Regions from separate parts of the Paenibacillus lacisediminis genome, predicted to be linked through region 2. Evidence: riboswitches for the same ligand, from Rfam matches in the RefSeq annotation. Region 2 holds a riboswitch; each other region holds the start of a gene.

Region 1 (6,458 bases), on a different contig from region 2:
AGCGGCTGGAGGCTACGACTGCAGCAGCAACGCGAAGGTTGCAGCGGCTGGAGGATACGACTGCAGCAGCAGCGCGGGGGTTGCAGCGGCTGGAGGCTACGACTGCTGCAACAACTGCGGGGGCTGCGGCTGCTGTGGTTGCAGCGGCGAAGAGCCCGGGCGCTCTTTGCCCGGCGGGTTGAACAGATAGATCACGTAAGCGACGATCGCCGGCAGGGCGATATAGAACAGGCCGGCGGCGATATTCAGCGCTCCGCCCATAAACATCAGGCTCAAAGCCATAAGGATGCTGTCAAAGATCACATGCGCGAAAACGACGGTCGCAAAGCCGTAACGCAGGAAAATGAAGCTGAACAGCAGCCCGATAAAGGTCAGTTCGATCGGCCGCGAAATGACCGGATAGATCGGATACAGCGTATGGCCGAAAGCCCAGATCAAGGTCGTCAGCAAACTGGCGACAAACGTGCTGCGGAACATCTTTTTCAGCATAGGAATGCCGAACAACCGGTAGACGGCTTCTTCGCCGATCCCGGCCACCCAGGCGAGCAGCGGGAACAGGATCGGGTAGACCATGTTGTATGGCGATTGTGTCGCATCGGTTGTCGACCACGTATGAATCGTTCTTTCCAGGATGAAGAATACGACCGACTGCACCCCGAGCAAAATCAACGCCCACGCGTAGCCGTCGGCTACCGAGGTCAGCACGTGGCGGCCGTACCCTTCCTCCCTGGACCGTGCCCACAAATTGATGCCGTTTTTCCGCCACAGTCCGTCTCCACCAACGAGCGAGAAGTATACGGAAGCGGCAAGAATCAAGGTGACCAGCCCTTGAATCACGAACCCGACCGCCAGCACGATCGGACCCAGCCCATCCTTTTCGAATACCGGCAGCATGTTGACTGTCCCGATGACGGACAAGACGAAGTAGGCAGAGGCCAGAAGAATCCCGCGTTTAAAAGAGGTGTGCGCCCGCGTCAGCGCGCTGTACACGATGGCCAGAATACCGAGCACAACCGTGAACAGGGCGTATCCGGCAAAGGTAAGCCAGTTGGCGAGGCGCGTCTGGCCGGCGACGTAATCGGCATGCGGCTTAGGAACCGTAAAATAGCTTTCGAGCGATGACACGGCGCCGTATTCGTAGCGGATATCGATCGCTGCCCGCGATTCTCCGAGTTCAACCCCCTTTACGTTATAGAGCAGGCCGACATCGCCCTCGCCGGACACGAGTTCGAGCTTGGACGGATCAAAACCAAACGCCGACAGATACGGTGCGGCGAGCCGCTCCTTCTCCTCCATCGTCAAGTCGCCTTCCCAGGCGCGCATCGAATCGTTGGTTTCGGTACCGTAGTTGAGCATCATCTGCTTGTTCGCATTGCTCGACGAAGCGATTTCCTCAAAACTCACGACTTTGCCGGTCGTCATGTGAACGTCCACGGTCAAAGCGCCCAGCACATCATTTGGCTCATTAAAACGGACGCGAAAAACGTCGTACGGAAATTGTTTATCATATGTTTTCATGTACGTGGCAAGCAAATCCGCCTTCGTTAAATAACCGTACAAATCGGAGCGCGATTCATATGTAACGAGCGCATTTTCGGGGTGACCGGACAAATCGATGTTCAGCTCCGACTGGGCAAAATCGATCGCTTTCGTTCTGGCCTGCGCTTTGGTGATAACGTTATCCGACTGTTCCATCTGCAGCGTGTCGGAAGCCGTGGACGGAAAGACCTGGACGATGAAGAAGACGACCAAGCCGATCAGGGCCATTAGCCAAAGCGTTTTTGTCTTCAGCCTGCGGCTGGACGGTTTCATAGGTGAAAACATTACAAAACTCCTTTTTAAAAATTTTTGTGCACGGGTATGATTTTACGGCAACTACATCACAGTAAAGATAACATAGTGGGATTTCCAGCGCCAGTTGCAGGCAAAAATGATGAAAAGACGCAATATTCCCGTTATGCCTTAGCATGGCTCAGATTGAACGGGAAGAAGATCGGGGATTTCCCGTTTCCAGCGCTTTTTCACCGTTTTTAATGAAAATACGCCTTTGTAGTGAAAGTAAATAAGGATTATAATCCATTTGACGAAAATGAATGAAAACAATTGAAAAAAATAGGGCCGAATTTCGACTTCGAAAACGGGGGAACCGATTTTTTTGGGGTGAATTTCGCTTGATTTGGGCAGCAGGCGCATGGCTGCCTAGTCCGGCGATTAGGGCAACTGTGCATGTCCGAATCCGTCAGCTAACCTCGTAGGCCGCATGCAGCAGGAACCAAAAACCGAAAGGCATTGGATTTCCAGTGCTTTTTTCTTTTGTTCTTTTACGACAACAATGGGGTGAATGAATTGCTTTTCAAAAAAATCAGCTTTTCCCCGCCGCAAATTCTGGTGTTGGGATTTGCGCTCATCATTCTGCTGGGATCGCTGCTGCTGATGCTGCCGATTTCCAGTACGACGGGGGAAACGCTGCCGTTCGTCGATGCGCTGTTTACGGCTACTTCGGCGACTTGTGTGACGGGACTGGTCGTCCGTGACACCGGGACCTATTTTTCCACGTTTGGCCAAGTTGTAATCATGCTGCTGATTCAGGTCGGCGGGCTTGGTTTTATGACCATGGCCACTCTGTTTTCACTTGTGTTGAAACGGAAAATTTCGCTGAAGGACCGGCTGATCCTGCAGGAGGCGATGAACCAAAACACGATGGAAGGCATCGTCCGCCTGATCCGCAAGGTGCTGATGTATTCGCTGGTCATCGAATCCTGCGCGGCGCTGCTGTTCGCCATTCGCTGGGCGTTTGACATGCCGCTCGGACGCGCGCTGTACTTCGGCGTTTTTCATGCGGTATCGATGTTTAACAACGCCGGCTTTGACCTGTTTGGCGGATACCGCAGTTTGACGATGTACGTGGCGGATCCGATCGTCAACTTCGTGGCGATGTTTCTGATCGTGTCCGGGGGTATCGGGTTCATCGTTATGTCGGACATCATGGATTTCCGGCGGCGCCGCAAGCTGTCGCTGCATTCCAAGGTGGTGCTGTCGATGACGGCGGCGCTGATTGTGGTCGGGGCTCTGGTTATATTTATATTCGAATTCACCAATTCGCGTACCCTGGCGCCGCTCGGTTGGGGCGGGAAATTTTGGGCCTCGCTGTTTCAGTCGGTGACGCCGCGGACGGCGGGGGCCAACACGCTTGACATCGGCGCGCTGCGGCAGGCCTCGCAATTTTTTATCATCATCCTGATGTTCATCGGGGCTTCGCCCAGCTCAACCGGCGGCGGGATTAAAACGACCACGTTCACCATCCTCGTCGGCGCTGTGTTCTCCATGATCCGCGGTCGGTCGGACCTCGTCCTGTTCCGGTACCGGATGGCGCAGGAGCGTATTTTTAAAGCGGTTACGATTACGATGCTTGCTTTATTCCTGGTGGTAGCTGTCGCCATGGTGCTGTCCACGACCGAGGACGCCAGCTTTCTGAGCATTTTGTTCGAGACGACCTCGGCGTTTGGCACCGTCGGTCTATCGATGGGGCTGACCGGGAAGCTGACGGTGATCGGCAAAATCATCATCAGCTTTACGATGTTCGCCGGTAGGCTCGGGCTGCTTACGCTAGCCTATGCGCTTGGACCGAAGAAAGGCAAGGAATTGTACCGCCATCCGGAAGGCAAAATGATTATAGGATAAGATAAGGGGACTCAGGATTAACCATGAAAATGCAGCAGTTTGTAATCATCGGACTGGGCCGGTTCGGCTCCAGCCTCGCCTTGGAGTTGATGGACCTCGGGTATGAGGTGCTGGGCATCGACCGGGACGAAGAGGTGGTAAACGAAATGAGCGACCAGCTTACGCACGCCGTTGTGGCGGACGCCACGGACGAGGAAGTGCTGAAATCGCTGGGCGTCCGCAATTTCGACTGCGGGATCGTCGCGATTGGCGACGATATTCAGATGAGCATTTTGGCGGCGATCTTATTGAAGGATGTGGGGGTCAAGACAGTGGTCGCCAAGGCGATTTCCGTCTTGCACGGGCGCGCGCTGCAAAAGCTCGGCGTAGACCGCGTTATTTTTCCGGAACGGGATATGGGCGTCCGCGTGGCGCATCAGCTCGTGACTCCGAATCTGCTGGATTATATCGAATTGTCCAAGGAATACAGCATTGTGGAAATGAATGTTCCCGCTTGCCTGGATCGGAGAAACTTGGGAGAGCTGAACCCGCGCGCCCGTTTTGGCTGCAGCGTCGTCGCCATTCATCGCGACGGAAGCATTCTGGTGGCGCCAACCGCCATGGATCAGCTGCAGGAAGGGGACATTATGGTCATCATCGGATCGAAGAAAAATATTGAGGAGTTCGAGGAAGTCATTAACGAATAATTATCGGATCATAATAAAAAGAGTTGATTCACTTTCGATGTTGGGATGTGGCGGGTGTGGAATCGGCTGTAACCGAAGCGATACATCATTTTCTGATCTTAATTTTATTCGTCATCAGCGTTGGGGTGGTTGCGGGCAAGCTGGCGGCATGGCTGAGGCTGCCGGATGTGGCGGTGTTCATCGCCGTAGGCATGCTGCTGGGTCCCGGGCTCAGACTGATTCATGAAACGAGCGGATCGCTGATCAATCAATTGATATTAACGGTGGGATCGGCGCTGATTTTGTTTGACGGCGGGCGGAATTTGCGGCTCAGCGGGCTTCGCAACGTATGGATTACGTTATCTCTGCTGAGCGTGCCGGGCGTGCTGATTTCGACGATCGTCGTCGGTGCTGGTGTCCACTACCTGTTTGGCGTCGATTGGCTGTTTGCCTTTTTGGCCGCGGCGGTTATTGCCTCCACCGATCCGGCTTCGATTATTCCGGTATTCAAACAGGTAAAAATCAAGGAGCGGGTTCGCGAGACGGTAGAAAGCGAATCGGCCTTTAACGACGCTACTGGCTCGATTTTAACGTTTTCGCTGCTGGCCGCGGTTGCCGGCGGCGGGGCGCTGGATTTTGGCGCGATGTCCTGGGAATTTGTCAAAACCGCACTGGGCGGGATTCTTGTTGGCCTTATCATCTCGGGCATACTGACTTATTTGGCGGGACATGCCCGCCACGGCTATTTTCGCAACTATTCCACGATCGTTATGACGGTCTGCGCGTTATCCTCGTACCTTACCGCCGATTTGCTGCATGTCAGCGGGTTTATGGCTACGTTTGTCGCCGGGGTGATCTGGGGTAATGCCGAAACGTTTGGCTTGTCCTTGAAAGAAAGCCATTTGGAAATGAGCTCTTTCGCCGAAAATATGACGGTCATGATGCGCATGCTGATCTTTGTGCTGCTGGGCAGTCAGGTGAACTTTGCGATGCTCGGGCAATGGTTCTGGCCAAGTCTTGCGGCGGTGCTGATCCTGATGTTTGTGGCCCGCCCGTTGTCGGTGCTGGCGTGCGCCTGGCCCGACCGGAAGGTGAAGTGGACGTGGCGCGAACTGCTGTTTATGTGCTGGGTGCGCGAAACCGGGGTGATCCCGGCCGCCTTGTCCGGCATGATCGCCGGGATGGGAATCGCCCATTCCAACGTGATTACCGCGCTGGCTTTTATGGCGATTGTACTGACGATCATCATTCAGGCCAGCACCACCGGCTGGGCCGCCAAAAAACTCGGTTTGGAAATCAAAGAAACCGCCACCGGAAAGCCGTAAGGCTTGGGTGGCGGTTTTAGTTTTCAATAATGTAACTGAAGGCTCTATCATTAGCTCGTCAGATTCAGCTAATTCGAATTCAGCTTATCCAACACCCGCTTGATCATTACCGTAGCCTGTGAGCGTGTTGCATTCCCTTGAGGCTGGAAGGTGTTTGTTGTCACCCCCTGGATAACGCCGGCCTTTACTGTTTTGGCTACAGCTTCTTGATAACGAATCTTGGAGGCATCCTTAAATTTCGCCAAAGCCTGTGCCGGAGTGCCGCTTAAGGTTGGCTGATATTCGCCGTAATTCAGGGCACGCACCATCATCAAGGCCATTTCCTCACGGGTAATATACTGATCCGGTCTGAATTTCCCGTCCGGGTATCCTGTAATGATTCCGGCTTTGCTGGCAGCGCCTATGTAGCCCCCACGCGTATCAAGCTTCACATCAGGGTAAACCTGCGCTTCCTTTATATCTGTGCCTAATCCCAGTGCTTTGGCAATGTACTCTGCGAACTCTGCACGAGTAATATTCCGGTCGGGCTCAAATGCGTTAGATTCGCTATTACGTGGACTGACCACAAATTTTGCGGTCAACTCATCAATATCCGCTTTTGCCCAATGTTTCGCGGTGTCCCCATAATTAGCAGCACCTGAAGCTAGGCCAACGATCAGGCCCCCTGAAGCTGCTGACCCTGCCTCCGCATTGGACGATCCTGATCCCGCCCCGGATGCTGATCCTGTCCCGGATGCCCCAGCCCCGCTATTCGCTGTATTACCGCCAGGATTACCACTAAATACCA
Region 2 (6,458 bases):
AGGCGCCGGCCACGATCGTTAACGTATCGAAATTGCGTTCGAATTGTCTGGCCGTCTGAATGGCTTCCACGAAATGTTTGGAATTTTTATAGCTGGTCAAATTGTACAGGTCGCCGGTAGGCCGCTGCTTCAAAACGCCGTCATGGCCGGTCAGCACCACGATATCCGGGCGGACCGTCGGCAGCAGCCGGTACAAGGCATTAGCCATCTGCGACTCCGAGACATAGTAGCCTTGAGCGGGCACCCGCAGCTTCTCGTACAGGCTTAAGCTTTTTTGTAAATATCTTTGATCCCCGTCCAGATGCAACACCTTGCCCGGCACTTCAAAATAAGCTGGCTCCCCCAGCGAGTACCATTCCCCGCCAATGGTCATCCGGTTGCGCTCCGCCAGCTGCTTCCGGTCCTCGGCCAACCGCTTCAGCGACTCCGTCGCCTTGATGCGCGCGCGCTGCGTTGTTTCTCCGGGGGCATCCCGGTCTATACGGATCAAATCGCTTAAAGGCGCATCCGCCAGCAGCCGGAATTCCGTTCCCTTGATGATCGCTTCACTCCGCGCGATGCTTGCTACCCGGAACGTAACATCCCCGCCATAAGATTTGCGGACGACCAAGTCTCCCAAATTCGTCAAGTTGATCACCTCTATCCCATGGTATGGGCAAAAGGTGGGATTGGTTACTGCGGCGGCCCCCTGCTACGGCCGCTTCAATCCGGCTTGCAGCAAGGTGTTGCTCAGCCCCGCAAACTCCGCCAAATCCAGTGTTTCGGCGCGGCGCGACGGGACGATCCCGGCCTCCTCCAGCAGTTGCTCCAGCCGTTCCCGGCCTTCGCCCGGGAAGAAACGGCTTTTCAGATTGTTGGAAATCGTCTTGCGCCGCTGGGCGAAGGAGGCCTGCACCACCTCAAAGAAAAACGCCTCATCCTCAACCGACACCGGCGGCTCCTTGCGCACCGACAGGCGGATGACAGCCGACTCCACGTTCGGCTGCGGGATGAACACGCTGTGCGGCACCGTGCAGACCAACTCCGGCACGCTGTAGTACTGAACCGCGATGCTGAGGCTGCCGTAGTCCTTGCCGCCCGGCGAAGCGGCCATCCGCTCTGCCACTTCCTTCTGGATCATCACGACGATATGCTCCAGCGGCAGCTTCTCCTCGAGCAGCTTCATCAGGATCGGCGTCGTTACGTAATACGGCAGATTGGCGACGACGCTAACGCCGCTGACACCGGCAAATTCGGCGGCAAAGAGCGCCTGCAGGTCCAGCTTCAGCACGTCCCCGTGAATGACGTGAACGTGCTGATGCGGCTCCAGCACCTCCCGCAGGATCGGCAGCAGGCGCTGATCGATCTCCACGGCCGCGACCTTGCCCGCTTCCAGAGCCAGCTTCTCCGTCAGTGCGCCGATCCCCGGGCCGATTTCGAGCGCCCCTTTGGTGGCGTCGAGGCCGGCGGCGGCGACGATCTTGCCGAGGATGTTCTGGTCGATCAAAAAGTTCTGTCCCAAGCTTTTCTTAAACGAAAATCCGTACCGCTGAATGATCTCCTTCGTCCGGCGCGGCGTGGACACGTCTTCCCTTGTGCTCATGGCCTCTATACCCCTTCATTCTCCAACTTGGCGAGCGCATCCGCAAACTCCTCGCGGCTGATCCGGAACACCGTCAAACGCTTGTACAGCTGTTTGCCGTTGCAGTACCCGATGCCGAGCAGTTCCCCCAGCGCCTTGCGCCGTGCCGCCGCCTGCGGATGCACGATCAGCCCCGCCGTCATCAAGTCTTCCCAGTCGATCTGACCCTCTACTCCCGGCGCTTCGCTGCGCACGCGGGATAACGCCTCGCGGATCGCTGCCGGAGAGGCGTTTTCGATCCCGATATCGCCTCGCTTCGTCGCGTCCGCTTCCCGCAGGAACGCATGCTTGCAGCCAGGCACCCGGTTGGCGATGATCTTGCGGATCCGTTCCCCGGCATGGTCGGGATCGGTAAAAATGATCACTCCGCGCCGCTCCTGCGCCAGGGCGATTTTCCGCAGCGTCGTCTCATTGATGGCGGAGCCGCCCGTTTCGATCGTATCCGCCTCCACGGCCCGCTTGACGGCCACGGTGTCATCCCGGCCTTCCACCACGATGACTTCTTTAATCATGTGTCTTCTTCCCTTCCGTTTACAGCAAAAAGAAGAGGAATCGTATCCTCTTCTAATCCAAGTGTCTTATTCATCATCATAATAGAGGTTGTTCAAAAAGTCATCTTTTTATCATGAAGAAGGCTTTTTGAACACGCTCAAAGTATCTCGTTCCCGTCCACACCAGGACGGGGCGAATTAATTCAATTCCGGTTTGGTCGGACCGATCACGTAAACGGTGCGGCCCTTCTTGCGGCCAAAATTATTGGCTGCCTTTAAACTGTCGTAATATACGTCGATCTTGTTGCCGTCGATCGCTCCGCCGGTATCCTCCGCTTTCCGGAAGCCGATGCCTTCGATATAGACCCACCAGCCCAGCGGTACGACGTCTTTGTCCACGGCGATCGTCTGCCCCTCGGTAACGCGGGTGCCGGAAGCCGTGCGCGTTCCGATGCCGTCCTCCTCGGAGGAATAAGCGGTGAGCGTGACGTTTTTAAGTACTTTTTTATATTTGAATGAGACTCCGCTTTTCGTTGTCGTTCCGCTAACGCTGACCCCGTCCGAACTGCGGGTCATGCTGGCGGACATCACCGCGGTCGGCTGCTTGGTGCCGACGGCAATGACTTTCGGCTGTGCGGTCTTGGAGACCTCTTTGCCGAGCCATCGCTTCGTCACAAACTTGCCGTCCTCATAAGTTTTCTCCACGGTGTGGACAACCAACCCTTTGCTGCCTTGCTGAACGACCTTGGTTTCACCTTTCGGCAAACTGTCATCGGCCGTTTTGACAACGGTAAACGGTACGGCTTCTTTTTGCTTGACGGTATGTTGTTTCACCCGAACAATTTTGATGTTCATGCTGGCTGCAACTTTGCTGTCCAAAGCGGGCGTTACCTTATCATTCTGATCCAGGGTGATGCCAAGTTCGGAAATGGCGCCCTTTACGGTGCTCTCAGACGTAAAATCAACTTTGGCCGTTCCATCGACGATGATCTTCACCGGAACCGCCCGTTCGATAACGATGCGGTCTCCGTCCGAAAACAGGCTGTCGAGCGGACGCGATACGGTGTCTTGCGGCGCAAGCTTAATGGATTGTTCCTCCAGCAGATGAGCCACCTTCGATTCCGTCGTTTCCACCGACTGGACCTTCCCGTCGATGACCAGAGATACTTGTTTACGCTCCTGACCAAACGTCCAGATCAGGATGATGATGATTAGTGCGATGCTCAGTACGCCGACAAGCGTAATCTGACGAAAATTCTCATGCTTCCATCGCATTGCGTAAGACATGCTGGATGAGCGTGATTCATGGGTCTCCCCGTTTCGGAAAATGCCCATTTCTTCCGTCCTCCTTCATAGTCCCGCCGTAAGGTCGATGCATGATACGGTTGACGCGACTACAGTTCTTGTTTACGAAACGCGCTTAGAGGTTGTTCAAAAGTCATATTTTGATCACGAAGCAGGCCGCCCTGACTTTTGAACTCACATTTTAAAAAAACAAACCTCGCATTTCGCATCCTTCCCCAGTCTTATCGGCATTTGTCACCTCCTGTTTATCAACAGTATGATGACCCTATTACTTTTATTCAAAACAAAAGAAGCCCAAAGAAAGAGTTAGAGGAACTCCCTTCGTGGCTTCCTGATTTGTCTAGGTGTAATAGGCTGCACGAGTTACCTCTCTTGGTACGCTTACGAGGTTAGCTGTCGGGTTCGGACGAAAGAGAGCCGCCCTTTCTCAGTTCGTTCGCTCATGGCGCAACGACCTCGAATTCACCCCTAAGACCCTGAAAAGGAATCATTTGCAAACCTGGCCGGCATCATCCGATCCATGTTTGCACCGGTTCCCCCGTTCTCCATGCGGAGACTCAGCGAGACTGGTTCACGGAACCAAGTTATCGAACGGCTCGTCAAGCTAAAAAATGAGCCGCAGCGATTACTGAAAAAATTCTATCCTGTTTCGATGCATGTTGTAAAGAACCAATCAACCACGTTTTTTTAAAAAAATGGTTAAAAAAATGTAATAAACATGCTGTTTTCAGTTAAAATGCATTAATCTTTCGATTATCCTCATTTTTTCAGCGGTTTTTCTCCGTTATACTCGGTATGCCAAATAGTTCCAGTCCATTTTGGGTGGTAATTTCGGCGATTTCCTCCAAAGAGACCCCCTTCAGCTCGGCCGCCATTTCGGCTACCAAACGCACATGGGCCGACTCGTTACGTTTCCCACGAAATGGATGTGGAGTTAAATAAGGGGAGTCGGTCTCGATCAATAAACGGTCCATCGGTGTCTTAGCCAGGACCTCTTTGGGCTGCTTTGCATTTTTAAACGTAATCGGCCCGCCAAACGACAAATGAAATCCCAGATTTAGACACAATTTAGCAATTTCCCAGCTGCCGGAGAAGGAATGCATCACCCCTCCGACTTCATTCGCCTTTTCCTCGCGCAAGATCCGCACGACATCCTCGTGGGCGTCGCGGTTATGAATGGAAATCGGCATCCCCAGGCTGCGGGCCAGGCCGATTTGCTTGCGGAACACCTCATGCTGAACGTCTTTGGGCGACGTGTCCCAATAATAATCGAGCCCGATTTCGCCAATGGCTACCACTTTTTCGTGCTTGCAAAGTTCGGCGATCCAGTCCAAATCGCCCTCCTTCATCGTGATCGCATCCTGCGGATGCCAGCCGACAGCGGCGTAAATGAAATCATACGTTTCCGCCAGCTTCATCGTCGACGGGATCGTTTCGCGGTTAAATCCGATGTTGATCATGCGCGTAACCCCTTGCTCCACCGCGCGTTGAATCACTTCCTCCCGGTCCTCGTCGAACTGTGGAGCGTCCAAATGCGTATGCGTGTCGAATAACATGATCGTATCGTTCCTCCTAACGTGTCTGTTCAAATATTCGGGCAATGGCCGGCGGCAATTGATCCCGCACCGCACACAATTTATTATCCGGATAATACAAATGGTATTTGCCGAGCTGCAGCCCGCTGATTGAGCGGACGATGTCCGACACTTCGGAAATTTCCCGCAGCCGCTCCTGCCGGTCCAGCAGCAAAATCTGCTTTCCGGCGGCAGCCTCGTCCGGACGGAACACATCATACGGCAGATCGGTCGGAAAATCAATTTCCACGTCGTATTCGGGATGAAGACCGGCCTGTTCAAACGCCTGGCGGATCTGTTCGACCATTTCCAGCTCGCCTGACTCAAGTTCTACATATTTATACAATTTCCGGTCCAAAAAACGGCCGCAAAGATCGCTCAGCAAGGCATCCGGCTCGCTTTTCCACTGCATGAAGGCGGTCTGCATCAGCGCTTCGTCAAGCAGCAAATAATCGCGCACGCCGATATCGCCCTGAAACAGACAAGGAAGCGGGTGAGGCAAAAATGAAAAAGTATAGCCGTCCCGGTACAATTCCTTGGCCCGCCGTAAAATTTGCCGCAAAATGATATCCGAGCTGCGCGTAACCGGGTGAAAATACACCTGCCAATACATCTGATAACGGGACATCAAATAGTCTTCCACCGCGTGCATGCCCGATTCCTTGACGACCACCCGCCCGTTATATGGGCGCAGCATCCGCAAAATCCGGTCCATGTCGATCGTGCCGTAATTGACGCCGGTAAAATAAGCGTCGCGCAGCAAATAATCCATCCGGTCGGCATCGAGCGGGCTGGTGACGAGATTGACGACGATCGGATTGTTGTAATCTTTGCGGATCACCGCGGCGACCTTGTCCGGAAAATCCGGCTCCACTGTGCGCAGCACTTCCCCAACCTCGGTATCCCCAAGCAGGATTTTACAAGTCCAATCCTCGTGATGCATTTGGAATGCCTCTTCGACCGAATGCGAAAACGGGCCGTGCCCCAAGTCATGCAGCAGCGCGGCGCATAAAGCAACCATCTTTTCCTCGCTCGGCCAATCGGCGTATCCCCCGCGCTCAAACTGGGAAATGATCCGGCGCGTAATTTCATAGACGCCGAGGGAATGGGAAAAACGGCTGTGCTCAGCGCCATGAAACGTCAAATAAGACGTTCCCAGCTGGCGGATACGGCGAAGACGCTGAAACTCCGGGGTATTAATCAGGGACCAGATCACTTCGTCCTGTACATGAATATAATTATGTACGGGGTCTTTAAACACTTTTTCCTCGGAAAGCGGACGATGCATGGTAACACTCCTTTTTTATCATATTAGTTTTTTGAAAAATAAAGGGGGAACTTGACCGAAATTTGCGGTTTATGTCGATTCGTGTCGTATTAAGTCAAATCTCTGTTTTCCAAAATGTCGAACCGGCTCATTCCTTGAACTTCCTAGGTAAATAAGTAGTTTTTGAAGGTATGTAAGAT
Region 3 (6,458 bases), on a different contig from region 2:
TTTGGCGTCGACCGTGCTCATGCCGAACAAAACGATGAACAGCGCCAGCATCAGCGTCATTAAGTCGGAATAAGGGAGCAGCCAGCTTTCGTCGGCATGTTCCTCGTGTTCCTGGTGTTTATTCTTTTTGCTCACCTTCATTTACCCCCTTTTCTAAAATTTGCGCACGTTCGGCAGGGGTTAAGAACACGGCCAGCTTTTGTTGAATCGCGATGGTGGACACGCCGGATTGGATCGACAGCAGCCCTTCCACCATCATTAACTTCACTTCCATCTCCTTTTTGGAAAGGCGTTTCAATTTATTGGAAATCGGATGCCATAACACATAACCGGTAAAAATACCAAACACGGTAGCGATAAAAGCGCCTGAAATCGCGTGGGACAATTTCTCAATATCGCTCATGTCCGAGAGGGCCGCAATCAAGCCGACTACGGCGCCGAGGACGCCGAGGGTCGGCGCGTACATCCCGGCTTGGGAAAACATCAGGGCCCCGACTTTATGGCGCTCTTCAGTCGCCGCGATATCTTCGGTAAGCACGTCTTGAACGAACTCCTGATCATTGCCGTCAATGATCATGCGCATGCCCCCACGCAAAAAGTCATCGTCGATTTCTTCCACCTTCGCCTCCAGGGCAAGCAGGCCTTCACGCCGGGTAATCGTCGCCCATTCCGTGAATAGGGTGATCAGCTCGGCTTTGGTAATCATCTTCGGTTGAGAGACGGTCAATTTGAGCAGTTTCGGAAACTTCTTGAGCTCCGCCATAGGGAAGGCCATGAACAGCGTCGCCGCGGTCCCGACAAATATAATGACGAAGGCCGCAGGGTTGGAGACCAGGCTTCCAACAGGCGCGCCTTTCAAGAACATCCCCAAGATAAGCGAAACGAGTCCAAGAATAAGTCCAATAATCGATGAAATTTCCATTGTACACCTCGTCCTTGAGTTAAATTGAATCCTTTCTTTTCTTTCCGCATCCTTGCGGAAAAGACGTTACTGCTGCCTAAAAAAAGATTTATCTATTTTATCGACAGTTCTGCCTTTTTTTTTAAGTGGTTTTTTCCGGTATAATAAGAGCATGACCTGAAAGCCAGGGTTATCAAGGGAGGATATAACGGTGGGCGTAAAGCACGGAAGGGATTATGAATATATTTTGGCCGACTTGACGGAAGCGGTGGGCCGGATTTCCGATAGCTATCTTTTTTTTGATATGGAATTGTCGGAGTGGGCGGGATTGGCTGACGAGGAGCGGGCCGAGGTGCAGGAGGCGCTGGCTGAGGACCTGTTTTTTGCGTTAGGCGCGGAACCCGTCATTGAGGTCGGAAGCGCGATCGTCATCTATGATCCGGAAGGACACCGCATCAATGTTCTGATCGGGGACGAAGAGCTTACCTCCGTGGCTTTGATCTAGAGAAATTTGGTTTGACCCGGGGTTCCGTGGTAAAATAGTTAGTCAGGAAGCAGTACGCATGTTCAGGTTGTTTGCAGAATAAAATAGTAGAGGACGGGGCCGGAAGCTTAGGTCCCGATGCGCCAGGGGATACTTACATAATAAGGAGTTCTTGAAGAGAACGGGGAGGATAAATGATGCCGTTTACACCGCAAGAAGTACAAGCGCATTTGGAAAAGCTGGAAGGCTGGGAACTTGAGGAAGGACGATGGATCTTCCGCAAATATACGTTCTCCAATTTTATGAAGGGTATTGCTTTCGTGGATGAGGTAGCCGCAATTTCAGAAGCGTTTAATCATCACCCGTTTATTACGATCGACTATAAAACCGTGACGCTCCGGCTGACCTCATGGGAAGAAGGCGGAATTACGGCAGTGGATATTAAAGAAGCGCAGCAATATAACGAGGCGTTTGACAAAATGCGCGCTGCGGATTAGGCCAGGCAAAAAAACGCCCGCCGGAAACGCTTAAGTTTCCGGCGGGCGTACTTTTCGTGTGCAATTTAGGTGTTTTTCTTATTTTTTCTCCGCGAGCCACATCGCAACGTTGGCAATCTCTTCATCCTTCAGCCGATCTTTGAAGGAAGGCATCATTCCGCCTTTGCCTTTGGTGATAATGCCGTAAAGCTGGTCAGCCGTCAGTTCGGCGCCGATCTTTTGCAGATTCGGTCCCGCGCCTCCTTGCAACTGATCTCCGTGGCAGGTGATACAGTTGGCTTTGACGGTGGCTTCGGCTTGTTCCGCATTCATCGTAATTTCAGGCAATTGCGGTTTGGCTTCCTTAGCGGTCTGCTCCCGGCTTGGCAGGGTGAACATCAGTACGACGGCCAAAGCGCAAGCTACGAGAAACAACCCGCTCATGATCCACTTTTGCATTCCAATCGCCCCTCCTATGTAAGCTACCTTAATCATTATAACGGAACATGCCGCTCGATCATAGTCTTTGTGTCAAAAATAGGAACAATTCCATCGCAATCGCGGTAAAATTTGTAACAAACTTCATAGGCAAGTCCGCTCTAACAGATCAAGGGCCTTTAGGATGAAGCCCGAGGCCCCCGATAAACCATGCAATAAAAAGGCTTGGAGATACCGCCAGGGGTCATTTTCTCGTAAAGGTCCGTGATGGTGAAGCCGGCCTTTTGATAAGCGCGAATCGCCCGGGTGTTCCACGTAAGCACTTCCAGGTCGATCTCATGGTCCGGTTTCCGCCGCAGTGCCTCCTCGACGATCTTTGTTACAAATCGTTTGCCGAGCCCATGTCCGCACAATTCCGGTTTCATGCCGATGCCGAGCCGCGTGACATCCTTAAGCGGGAAATATTGAGCAAATCCCGCAAGTTCTCCGCTTTCGTCCAGCACAGACACGTATTGCTCCGCTCTGATCGCCGGATTGCCGAATTCAACATCGAGCGCTTTCATTTGTTCCCAAGGAAGCCAGCTGTAGATGTCATAGGGAGAATCGTAACGCCAGGTGCAGATTTCCGCGCCGTGGCTCTCTTCCATGGGGACGATGCGAAATTGAATAATCGGTTTATCCATTAGGATCCTCCTTTAAAAACGGCATTCCTATTACCCTCACTCTAACGGGATTTACTTAACTTGTAAAGGTTTTGCCGGCGTTCGGACTCCTGTGGATATATGGGAATACACAAAAAATCGGTAACCTTTTGGCGTGTCGCTTCGTTATATAGATAGGGATGAAAAAAACCGCAAGCCATTTCGCATGGAATAGGCTTACGGCAGGCAGGTCATGTGAAGCGGAAATAAAGCGCCGGCGGAGGTTCAAGATTCCGCTGCGTACACGGAGTAACCGTATTTGCTGAGCACCCGCTTCGCGCCAACGTAGCGGTTCTCATAATAACTGTTGCTCAACTTGTCGATCCGGATTCCTTTGGAAGAGGAGGCATGGGCAAATTCTCCGTCGCCAACGTAGATGCCTACATGCGATACTTTTCCGCCCCCCAGGGTGTTAAAGAAGACAAGGTCGCCGGCTTGCAGCTCGCTTTTGGACACCGCCGTACCTGCCTTGTATTGGGCCGTGGATACGCGAGGGAGCGTAACGCCCATTTGCTTAAACACATACCGCGTAAACCCGGAGCAATCAAATCCGGCCGTGCTGGTGCCGCCGTATTTGTAGGGCGTGCCGTACACGGAATCGACAATGCCGGAGAGCGAAGTTTCCTGCTCGGCCGCGAAGGCGCTTCCAGCTCCCAGGGTGAAGCATAAAGCCAAACTCGTTACCGCTGCTGCTAAAGTCTTTCTCAAGATGTCTAACTCCTTCCAAGGCCTGCGAGGTTAGCTTAAGGATTCGGTTGAAGGTTCCCTATGATCCCTTTGAAGCGAGATCAATTCACCCTGATGTGGTTCCCCCGTTTCCCGGGTGCGGGGAATTCGGCAGTTCATGTAGTATGCACCCTAAAACGACGTTACAACAAAAATTACAAAGTTGTTACTATTTCTGTTGGTCATTTTACCAAAGCGGGCCAACATTGGCAAGTTTCCCGGCAAAAAGGATGCTTTTGGCCTGTTTGCGGAGCGGGTAAGTCTGGGTAATGATTCCTAGGGCCTTCATGTAAACATGAAAAACCCGCAGAGATGTGGCTGCCCCATCATCCCTGCGGGTTTATCGAATCGTTATAGTGTTTCCGATTACTGTTCGGCCGTTACAGCTTCATATTTCTCGGAGCTCATAATGCGTTTCGCTCCGACATACCGCTTCTCATAGTAGCTCTCGCTCAGTTTGCTGATGACCACTCCTTTGGAGGAAGAGGCATGCGCAAACTCGCCGTCACCGACATAAATGCCAACATGAGATATGCCATCGCCGGAAGTGTTGAAGAACACCAGATCGCCAGCGATTAATTCGTCCTTGGAAACTTTTGTTCCCATCTCGAATTGGGAGCCTGATTGATGAGGAAGATCAATGCCGAGTTGGTTAAATACATACATCGTAAATCCGGAACAGTCAAAACCGGAAGTCGTTGTTCCGCCTGAGGAATAAGGAGATCCGAGACCATTGTCAATGGCGCTGTTCAACTTGGAATCCGCGAAAACGCTGCCAGTTCCGATAGTGAAGAGCAACGCGAAACTTACTGCTGTTACGGTCAAACGCTTTTTCAAGAAGTATGCTCCTTCCAATGCCTACGAGGTTAGCTTAAGGATTCGGTTGAAGGTTCCCTATGATCCCTCACTTACGAGATCAATTCACCCAAAGTGGTTCCCCCGTTTCCCCGGCGCAGGGAATTCGGCTTTGATTTCACACCTGATAAGACTTATTCGACGTAGCTTGCTATTTTCCTGCCAAAGATGACAAAAATAATTACAAAACTGTTACTGAAATTGTGCTGCTGTTATTTTAACAAAGGCAGGGATCATTTGGCAATGGTTAATTCGCAAGATTAAGAGGGGAAAACCTCACACAAGGCCTTCGCAAAGTCGCGAAGGCCTTGTGCCGTAAAGGTTTCGGAGAGATGAAAAAAATTTAACTTTTTTCGGTTTTTGTCTGCCAGAGGCGATATTGCGAGGTGACTTGCCAAACTTTAAAAGCGCTGCGAAAAAGAGGGTAGGTTTGCTGCAGGATCAGCGCCAACATGCCGGTCCAGATCCAGGAGACCGTTCCGAACAGCAGGAAAACGCCCAGTCCGAACGCGCCCAGGATCAGGGAGATCCCGATGCCCTGCAGAAGGTGCCGGAAACAGACGAGGAGGGAACCCCAGACGCTGGATTTAAACAAATATCCAAATTGCACGTAGAGGAGGCATTGCCTTACCAGCCAGCCGTAAACGAACCAACCCAGGATGTAGATGAGGCCCGTCAGCATCGGGGCCATTTGTCCCCCGGACCCCAGCAGATACGGCCATAATCGCAGGAGCTTGGGAACAATCCAGAAGGAAGGCAGCATAATTAAAATAAGTTCAAGGGCATAAAACAGGGCGACCGGTTTCCAGAATTCCTTCATTCCGCGGAACAGCGGCAGTCCGTGCGCGCGGCTCTCGGAAGGGACAAGCCCGTAAAAAATTCCCGCTTGAATGAGAGGCGTGAGCAGAAGACGCAGAACCGCCATGCCGATCAGCAATCCCAAATAAAGGCGGACGTCCGGATTGCTCCCCAAATAAATACGCCCTTCCAGCAGAAACAGAAACCGGCTGAGCTGCGTTGGCAGCGGATCAGGATATCTTTGCAGCAGAGCGGTAACGGCAGTATCGACCAGCCGGTACAAAAACAACCCCCACAGCAGCTGATACAGGAACAAAATGATGACGGAGGGAAACTGGCTTTTCAGCAGGCTCCATCCCTGACGCACATAGGTCATACTCTATTACCCCCTAAAAGTTACCATATAAGCGTTCCGAGCAGGGCCTCGATTAGCTTGGTCACGCTCATATTGGAGCGCGAAAGGAGAGGTTCGGGCACCTCCGTTTTCAAATAGTTGTTGATATGTTTGTTTTCGACCACCAGCGAATAGTCCGGATCGATTTGCACCCAGGCAAGCGGCTCCTTGTATGTCAGCTTAAGCTCGACGCGGCTGTCCTCGCCTTTCCATTGTTTTCGCACCGTATGCCCGTCTTGGAACGCGAACAGCAGCGGAACCTTCGGATAGGTCGCCCCTTTGCGGGAGATGACGACGGTGGATTCGTAAACGGTGGCGCCATTCTGACGGAGCGGATTCACCGTGATTTGGTCAACGGAGAAATCGGCCATCTTGCCGTCGTATACATATTGCGAAAAATAGTTTTTCCAGCTGCGACCGGTGACTTGTTCGACAACCCGCTGAAAGTCGGCCGTCGTTGGATGTTTGAAGCGGTATTTGTGGGCATAAACCGTTAAAATGCGCTTCATCGTTTTGCTCCCCACCTGGCGTTCAATATCGAGCAAAATAAGCTTGCCGCGGTAATAGGCATTTTTGGTATAGCCGTCGCTGGAGCCGTACTTCCAGGCGTTTTGTGTCAGCGGAGCCGGCGCGGAAATCAGCGCGGCCTGAATCGGAAGCGTTGGGCTGATTCCGAACTCCTGCT

The links. A riboswitch is a leader RNA that binds a small molecule or an ion and turns the genes downstream of it on or off. The one in region 2 is predicted to bind cyclic di-AMP.
Region 1: it holds a riboswitch for cyclic di-AMP, as region 2 does, so the genes downstream of both, ACLD72_RS04560 (TrkH family potassium uptake protein) here and ACLD72_RS29750 (G5 domain-containing protein) in region 2, are expected to answer to the same signal.
Region 3: it holds a riboswitch for cyclic di-AMP, as region 2 does, so the genes downstream of both, ACLD72_RS31460 (C40 family peptidase) here and ACLD72_RS29750 (G5 domain-containing protein) in region 2, are expected to answer to the same signal.

Annotation. Positions count from the first base shown of each region.
Region 1 is NZ_JBKIAX020000002.1:266,697-273,154, reverse strand. Features, by position in the region: gene ACLD72_RS04565 (CPBP family intramembrane glutamic endopeptidase) at 97-1,824, opposite strand; cyclic di-AMP (ydaO/yuaA leader) riboswitch at 2,107-2,273, shown strand; gene ACLD72_RS04560 (TrkH family potassium uptake protein) at 2,338-3,681, shown strand; gene ACLD72_RS04555 (potassium channel family protein) at 3,705-4,367, shown strand; gene ACLD72_RS04550 (cation:proton antiporter) at 4,424-5,671, shown strand; gene ACLD72_RS04545 (S-layer homology domain-containing protein) at 5,740-6,458, opposite strand, start outside.
Region 2 is NZ_JBKIAX020000025.1:56,541-62,998, forward strand. Features, by position in the region: gene yabG (sporulation peptidase YabG) at 1-628, opposite strand, end outside; gene rsmA (16S rRNA (adenine(1518)-N(6)/adenine(1519)-N(6))-dimethyltransferase RsmA) at 692-1,582, opposite strand; gene rnmV (ribonuclease M5) at 1,588-2,133, opposite strand; gene ACLD72_RS29750 (G5 domain-containing protein) at 2,311-3,447, opposite strand; cyclic di-AMP (ydaO/yuaA leader) riboswitch at 3,780-3,990, opposite strand; gene ACLD72_RS29755 (TatD family hydrolase) at 4,185-4,976, opposite strand; gene ACLD72_RS29760 (HD domain-containing protein) at 4,990-6,279, opposite strand.
Region 3 is NZ_JBKIAX020000030.1:29,804-36,261, reverse strand. Features, by position in the region: gene motB (flagellar motor protein MotB) at 1-135, opposite strand, end outside; gene motA (flagellar motor stator protein MotA) at 119-922, opposite strand; gene ACLD72_RS31480 (hypothetical protein) at 1,113-1,406, shown strand; gene ACLD72_RS31475 (4a-hydroxytetrahydrobiopterin dehydratase) at 1,583-1,882, shown strand; gene ACLD72_RS31470 (c-type cytochrome) at 1,961-2,320, opposite strand; gene ACLD72_RS31465 (GNAT family N-acetyltransferase) at 2,479-2,982, opposite strand; gene ACLD72_RS31460 (C40 family peptidase) at 3,226-3,708, opposite strand; cyclic di-AMP (ydaO/yuaA leader) riboswitch at 3,713-3,850, opposite strand; gene ACLD72_RS31455 (C40 family peptidase) at 4,093-4,563, opposite strand; cyclic di-AMP (ydaO/yuaA leader) riboswitch at 4,567-4,703, opposite strand; gene ACLD72_RS31450 (hypothetical protein) at 4,925-5,755, opposite strand; gene ACLD72_RS31445 (M1 family metallopeptidase) at 5,776-6,458, opposite strand, start outside.